2 regions of the Streptomyces sp. NBC_00239 genome follow, and region 1 is predicted to be linked to the other one. Evidence: riboswitches for the same ligand, from Rfam matches in the RefSeq annotation. Region 1 holds a riboswitch; the other holds the start of a gene.
What was found. A riboswitch is a leader RNA that binds a small molecule or an ion and turns the genes downstream of it on or off. The one in region 1 is predicted to bind S-adenosylmethionine.
Positions count from the first base shown of each region.

Region 2: it holds a riboswitch for S-adenosylmethionine, as region 1 does, so the genes downstream of both, thrC (threonine synthase) here and OG764_RS25550 (aminotransferase class V-fold PLP-dependent enzyme) in region 1, are expected to answer to the same signal.

Region 1 covers NZ_CP108095.1:5,813,142-5,817,007, reverse strand. The annotation lists gene OG764_RS25550 (aminotransferase class V-fold PLP-dependent enzyme) at 1-1,314, opposite strand, end outside; SAM riboswitch class IV at 1,627-1,743, opposite strand; gene OG764_RS25545 (hypothetical protein) at 1,921-2,754, opposite strand; gene trpD (anthranilate phosphoribosyltransferase) at 3,083-3,866, opposite strand, start outside.
Region 2 covers NZ_CP108095.1:4,551,550-4,555,415, forward strand. The annotation lists gene OG764_RS20170 (alpha,alpha-trehalose-phosphate synthase (UDP-forming)) at 1-889, opposite strand, end outside; gene OG764_RS20175 (glucosyl-3-phosphoglycerate synthase) at 961-1,932, opposite strand; SAM riboswitch class I at 2,107-2,261, shown strand; gene thrC (threonine synthase) at 2,279-3,565, shown strand; gene OG764_RS20185 (MoaD/ThiS family protein) at 3,601-3,866, shown strand, end outside.

The sequences.
Region 1 (3,866 bases):
GCCCGCGCCGAAGCTGACGCGGATGGCGTTCAGGGACCGCTCGCCCGGCGCGGCTTCCGGCGCACCGCACTCGCCCGGCTCCTGCGGCTCGCTGCCGAGGAGGGTCCGTACCAGCGGGTGCGCGCAGAACAGGCCGTCGCGTACTCCGATCCCGTACTCCGCGGACAGCGCGGCCGCGAAGTGGGAGCTGTTCCAGCCTTCGACCACGAAGGAGATGACGCCGACCCGCGGGGCGTCGTCGCCGAACAGCGAGAGGACCTTCACCTCGGGGACTTCCGCCAGCCCGGAGCGCACCCTGCGCACGAGCTCCTGCTCGCGGGCGACCAGGCCGTCGAAGCCGGCTTCGGTGAGCGCCCGGCAGGCGGCGGCGATGGAGTAGACGCCGATGACGTTCGGCGAGCCGGCCTCGTGGCGGGCGGCGGTGGTGTGCCACTCGACGTCCACGCCGCCGTCCTCGCGCCGGGCGACCTTGCGGGAGGCGCCGCCGCCGGCCAGGTACGGCTCCGCCGCCTGCAGCCAGTCGGAGCGTCCGGCCAGGACTCCGGAGCCGAAGGGCGCGTACAGCTTGTGGCCGGAGAAGGCCACCCAGTCCACGTCCAGCTCCTGTACGGACACAGGGTGGTGCGGGGCCAGTTGGGCGGCGTCGAGCACGATCCGGGCGCCGTGCGCGTGCGCCGCCGCGGCGAGTTCCCGTACCGGCCACAGCTCGCCCGTGACGTTGGACGCGCCGGTGACGCAGACCAGGGCCGGGCCGTAGGGGTCGCGGTCGGCGAGCGCCCGCTCCAGGGTGGCGACGGCCTGCCCGGGCGTCCGGGGGGCGTTGAGGTAGGTGACCCGGGCGTCGCGCCACGGCAGCAGCGAGGCGTGGTGCTCGGTCTCGAACACGAAGACCTGGCAGTCGGCGGGGAGCGCCTGGGCCAGCAGGTTCAGGCTGTCGGTGGTGGACCGGGTGAAGATCACCTGGTCGTCGGCGCGGCAGTCGAGGAACTCGGCGACCGTGACCCGGCTCTGCTCGAACAGGTCCGTCGACAGCTGCGAGAGGTACCCGGCGCCGCGGTGCACGCTGCCGTAGTACGGGGCGTACGCGGCCACGTCGTCCCAGACCCGCTGGAGGGCCGGCGCGCTGGCGGCGTAGTCGAGGGCCGCGTACGTGACTTCGCCGCCGGTGACGAGCGGCACCGTGACGTCGCGCCCCAGCACGGGCAACGGCTGCCCGGCACAAACGGACTCACCGGCGGCTTCGGAGGTGTCGGCGTGAACGGCGGCGGTGGCACGGGTGGCATCGGCGGAGGCGGAGTTCGGGTACGAGGACATGGCGGTATCTCCCGGCAGGCAGGTCTGAATGGCTTCGTGCGGCCCGTACGCGAGGACACCGCGGCGGGTACGCCGAACGCGGCACGCAGGTACGGGAGTTGCCTCGACACACAGACGGGGATCCGCCACCGAACCAAGACAGCTCTGCGCTGACGGGAAACGACGGAATCCACGGACGGGACGGGATGGACCGGACGAATCAGCCGCCCGACCCGGTCTGTGCGGAGGGGTGAAGAAAGGGCGCCAGGCGCCTATCGCATTCGCTTGCTCACGGAAACGCTCCTCGAGAGACCAGGATCCCTGGTGTCGAGGGATCCGCGCTTGCCGTAGACCTCGCTGCCTACGACCTGGTCATCACCCGGGGCACCCCGCCACGGAAGGAGGGTTGCCGGACAGCAAGCCGGGGCCTAAACGCTGTCACTCGTGACCTGGTCAGCATCCTGCCACATGATCCGCGGCCCGCAAGCGGCTGTCCGCATGCCGGACTTATAGGGCACCACCGGTGGCCGAATTCCGCCCGTCGACATCAGGCCACCCGGGGGGCGGGTCAGTCCACCCCGGCACCGGGGGGGTGGGCCAGACCACCCCGGCACCCCGGGGGCGGGGTCAGCCGCGCTCCCAGACCCGCACGCCGAGAGTGAGCGTCTGGGAGTCCGGCGCGTCCACCACCCGCGCGTAGCCGACGCGGCCGCCCTCCGTACCGAAGCAGGCCCGGTCCCCCACCCGTACGGACAGCCCGCGCCCGCCCGGCTGGCTGTTCAGCAGGGCGGCGCACTGCTGCCGGGTGGCAGCGCCGCCGCCGGTCCACGCGGCGAGCCCGTAGTTGCTGTACATCTCGTACGCCCCACGGATGGCGAGGTCGCCGACCGGCGCCCGGGACGGCGGCACGCCGTCCAGGAACCAGCCGCGGACCCCGGCGCTGCCGTCCAGGGTCAGACTGCCGCTCCACTGCTCACGCGCGGGCCGCGGAGCGGGGACGGGGGGCTCCACGGGCGGCGGGTCGGGCAGGGTCGGATCCGGCGGGTCCGGCGGGGCGTCGGGGGTCGGGGCGGGCGACGGCGGGGTCGGAGACAGGGAGGCCCTGGACGGGGACGGGGACGGGGAGGGCGGGTCGGACTCCTCGGACGACGAATCCGGCCCTCCGGCCGTCCCGCCCGCGGGCGGCGAGGACTGGGAGGGAAACGGCCGGGGAGACTCGGTCATGGCGGACGAATCGCCGTCCGGCGCGTTCATCACGACGACGAGGGTTCCCACCAGGCCGATCAGCGAGGCGAGGAGACTGCCGACGAGGGCGATGAGCGCCGCCTTCACCGAGGTGTCCTGCCTGCGGTACCAGGCGGCGAGCTTGCGCAGGCCACCACCGGCCCCCGGAGCCGGGCCGCCGGCCGGACCGCCACCGGAACCGCCACCCGAACCGCCGCCGGATCCTCCCGGCCCCAACGGACGCCCCCCGCCCGGACCAGGCCCCGGACCCCCGCCCAGACCCCCGCCCGGACCGCCCCCGGGCCCACCCTGAGGCGCGTGCTGATCGCCCATGTCTTCCCCCGCGAAGATGAGGCCAACGAGGGGTCAACTCTAGTCAGACCGAAGGCAGTTGCACCCGGAGATCACACAGCCCGGCGAGGCCGGGCAGACGACCGCAGCCGCCCGCCCACCCACCGCGTCACCGCACCACCGGATAACCGCGTCACCGGATCGCCGCGCCCCCGGAACCGGGAACCGGATCACCGCACCCCCCGCCCCCCGGAACCGGGAACCGGGAACCAGATCACCGATTGCTGCAAGCCACCCACCGCTCCAGCGCCGCGCGCGCCGCGCCGGAGTCGATGGCCTCGGCCGCCCGCGCGATCCCGCCGCGGATCCGCTCCTCCAGCGACCCCCCGCCGAGCGATCCCCCGCCCAGCGAGTCCGCCGCGTCCCCGCCGGAGGCATCCGCGTCCAGCGCCACCAGCGCCGCCGCCGAGTTCAGCAGGACCGCGTCCCGGACCGGGCCGGTCTCGCCGGCCAGCAGCCTGCGCGCCACGTCCGCGTTGTACGAGGCGTCCGCGCCGCGCAGCGCGGAGACGTCGACCAGGCCGATGCCGACGTCGCGCGGGTCGAAGGGCTGTTCCTGCACCTTGCCGTCGCGGACCCACCAGACCCGGGACGTGGCCGTCGTGGTCAGTTCGTCGAGGCCGTCGTCCCCGCGGAACACCAGGGCCGAGGAGCCGCGCTCCGCCAGCACGCCCGCCACGATCGGGGCCATCCGGGCGTCCGCGACGCCGGTGGCCTGGGCGCGCACCCGTGCCGGGTTGGTCAGCGGGCCGAGGAAGTTGAAGGTGGTGCGAATGCCCAGTTCCTTGCGGGCCGCGGCCACGAAGCGCAGGGCGGGGTGGAACTTCACGGCGAAGCAGAAGGTGATCCCGGCTTCCTCCGCCACCTCGGCCACCCGGGCCGGGGTGAGGTCCAGGTTGACGCCCAGCTTCTCCAGGACGTCCGAGGCGCCGCTCGCCGAGGAGGCGGCCCGGTTGCCGTGCTTGACGACCTTGGCGCCGGTCCCGGCGACCACCACG
Region 2 (3,866 bases), 1.3 Mb from region 1:
CCCGGCCGCGCCACTCGGGGCGGGTCGCCAGCAGCTCCCGGTACGCGAGCAGCCCGCGGACGATGTTCTTCGACAGCTCGGTGCGGTCCACCCGCACGATCGTGCGCAGCCCGCCGACCTCCGCCCGCAGCCCGGCCAGCTTGTCCTCGACCTCCGGCCGGTACGCGAGGCGCCGCAGCTCCTCCCCGTCCACGCCCAGCGGGTACACCGCGACCTCGGTGCCGCCGAGCCCGCCGGGGCCGGCTTCGGCGCACCCCCGGAAGGCGTCCGCCCAGACCTGCGTGTGGAAGCCCAGCCGGTCCGCGCCGAGCATCCCCCACAGCAGTCGCTCGCGTACGTCCTGCGGCAGCATCGCGAAGTACGCGGGGTCGGCCCACGGGGTGTGCGTGAAGTGGCCGATCACCAGGTCCGGGCGCAGCTCGCGCAGCAGGCCCGGCACCAGGGCCAGCTGGTAGTCCTGCACCAGCACCGCCGCGCCGGGCGCCGCCTCCGCGGCCAGAGCCTCGGCGAACGCCCGGTTGTACGTCTCGTACGCCTGCCACTGCCGTCGGAAACCCGCGTCGAAGACCGGCTCGCGCGGAATGTCGTACAGGTGGTGGTGGAGGAACCACAGCACCGAGTTGGCGATGCCGTTGTAGGCGTCCGCGTAGACGTCGGCGGGGATGTCCAGCATCCGGACGCCCGGCTCGGCGACGCCCTGCCGGACCGCCTCCCGGTCGGCGTCGCCCAGAGCCGCGCACACCCACAGGGCGTCCGGTTGCTGTGCGAGCGCCGCCGAGAGTCCGGAGACCAGACCGCCCCCGCCGCGCCGGGCCGCGAGGCTCCCGTCGGCGTCGAGGGCGTACGAGAGCGGGCCACGGTTCGCTGCGACGAGCACGTGAGAAGGCATGCGGCCAACCTAGCCCGGGTCGCTCCCGCTCAAACGTTTCCGGCGCGCGGGGGCACGGCCGGGCGTACGGGTCAGGCCACGCGCCGCTGCGGGTACTCCTTGATCTCCACCATCGGCGGCCGCTCCTCGGTGTCCACCGGGTACGTGCGCGGCACGAAGCCGTCCGGGCCCCGCTCGAACTGGACGAGCTCGGGACGCACCAGGTGCCCGCGCGACAGCCGCACCTGCGCGGTCCGGTAGATCGCGGCGGCCATCCGGCCCAGCGCCCGGCCGTCCTGGTGGCGGTGCAACCGCACCCCCACGTCGACCTGCGCGAGCGCGTCCAGCCCCACCGTGTGCAGGGCGTCCACCAGCAGCCCCAGCTCCACCCCGTAGCCGACGGGGAACGGCAGCCGCTCCAGCAGCGAGCGGCGGACCGCGTACTCGCCGCCGAGCGGCTGCACGAAACCGGCCAGCTGCGGCCAGTGCAGGTTGAGCAGCGGCCTGGCCACCAGCTCGGTGACCCGCCCGCCCTGCTCGGCGCCGCCCGGGCCGGGGCCCCCGCCCGGGGCGCCGCCCAGCGGACGGTCGTACATCGCCTTGACGAAGTGGACGTCCGGGTCGGTCAGCAGCGGGCCGACTATCCCGGAGACGAAGTCGGCCGAGAAGTCGCGCAGGTCGGCGTCGACGAAGCACACGATGTCGCCCGTGGTGACGAGGAGCGAGCGCCACAGCACCTCGCCCTTGCCCGGCAGGGCCGGGATCCGGGGCAGGATCTCGTCCCGGTGCACCACCCGGGCGCCCGCCTTCGCGGCCACCTCCGCGGTCCGGTCCGAGGACCCCGAGTCGACGACCACCAGCTCGTCGACGAGCGGCACCGCCTCGACCAGTTCGCGGCGGATGACCTCGACGATCTCGCCGACCGTCGCCTCCTCGTCGAGCGCCGGCAGCACGACGCTGACGGTCGTCCCGGCCGCCCGTTTGGCGGCGATCAGCCGGTCGAGCGGACGGTCGGCCGCCGACCAGGAACGTCCGGCGAGCCAGCGCTCCACCTCTTCCAGCACGGTCGGTACTCCCCTGTTTCTGACCGAAATATGATCCATCTCGCGGTTCGGACAGCCGTCTCGGCGGCCCGCACCTTCGGTTACAGTCTTGAACAACGCGGACGACCATCGCATGTCGGGGTCGGCCCGCGGACAAACGCCCGGTTGCGTGTGAGCGCGCCACCGGTGCCATACCGCTCATCCAGAGGGGCAGAGGGACACGGCCCGTTGAAGCCCCGGCAACCCTCCAGTCGGTAACTCGCGATCACGCAACAGCAGCGAGGCCTCCACCGACTCGGGAAGGTGCCAATTCCGTCTCATGGCGATGTTCGTCATGGGGAAGATGAGGAGAAAGGGCCTCGCCATCATGGCTGTACAGACTGTCACCTCTGCCCAGGTCGATTCCGTCGACCTCGGTCCCGCCACCGCCCTCTCGTGCCGTGAGTGCGGTACGCGGTTCGACCTCGGTCCCATCTTCGCCTGTGCCGAGTGTTTCGGCCCCCTCGAAGTGGCGTACGACCTGCCGCTCGGCGACCCGGAGGCGCTCCGGCAGCGCATCGAGGCCGGCCCCCAGAACATCTGGCGCTACGCCCCGCTGCTGCCCGTCCCCGCCGACGTGGCCGACAAGCCGAACCTGAACCCGGGCTTCACCAAGCTCGTCGACGCCGAGAACCTCGCCAAGGCGCTGGGCGTCACCGGCAAGCTCTACGTCAAGGACGACTCCGGCAACCCGACGCACTCCTTCAAGGACCGTGTCGTCGCCATCGCCGTCGAGGCCGCCCGCGCCTTCGGCTACACCACGCTCTCCTGCTCCTCCACCGGCAACCTGGCCGGCGCCGTCGGCGCCGCCGCCGCCCGCGCCGGTTTCCGCTCCTGCGTGTTCATCCCGCACGACCTGGAGCAGGGCAAGGTCGTCATGGCCGCCGTGTACGGCGGCGACCTGGTCGGCATCGACGGCAACTACGACGACGTCAACCGCTTCTGCTCCGAGCTCATCGGCGACCCGCTGGGCGAGGGCTGGGGCTTCGTCAACGTCAACCTGCGCCCGTACTACGGCGAGGGCTCCAAGACCCTGGCGTACGAGATCTGCGAGCAGCTCGGCTGGCGGATCCCGGACCAGATCGTCATCCCGATCGCCTCCGGCTCGCAGCTCACGAAGATCGACAAGGGTCTCCAGGAGCTCATCAAGCTGGGCCTGGTCGAGGACAAGCCGTACAAGATCTTCGGCGCGCAGGCCGAGGGCTGCTCGCCGGTCTCCACCGCCTTCAAGGCCGGCCACGACGTGGTGCGCCCGCAGAAGCCGAACACCATCGCCAAGTCCCTGGCGATCGGCAACCCGGCCGACGGCCCGTACGTCCTGGACATCGCGCGCCGCACCGGCGGCTTCGTCGAGGACGTCGACGACGACCAGGTCGTCGACGCCATCAAGCTGCTCGCGCAGACCGAGGGCATCTTCGCCGAGACCGCGGGCGGCGTGACCGTCGGCGTGACGAAGAAGCTCATCGAGAACGGCGTCCTGGACCCGTCCCTGACCACGGTCGTGCTCAACACCGGTGACGGTCTCAAGACCCTGGACGCGGTCGCGTCCGACACCGGCCTGTCGGCCACGATCCGCCCGAGCCTGGACGCCTTCCGCGCCGCCGGCCTGGCCTGACCATCCCCCTCCGTACCCGGAAAGGCAGTAGTGCCATGAGCGTCAACGTCCGCATCCCCACCATCCTCCGCACGTACACGGGCGGGAAGGCCGAGGTCCCCGCCGAGGGTGCCACCCTCGCCGAGGTCATCGCCTCCCTGGAGCAGAACCACCCGGGCATCGGCCCGCGCGTGCTGGACGACCAGGGCAAGCTGCGCCGCTTCGTGAACGTCTACGTGAACGACGACGACGTGCGCTTCGAGGGCGGGCTCGCGACGGTGACGCCGGACGGCGCCGGAGTGTCGATCATTCCGGCGGTCGC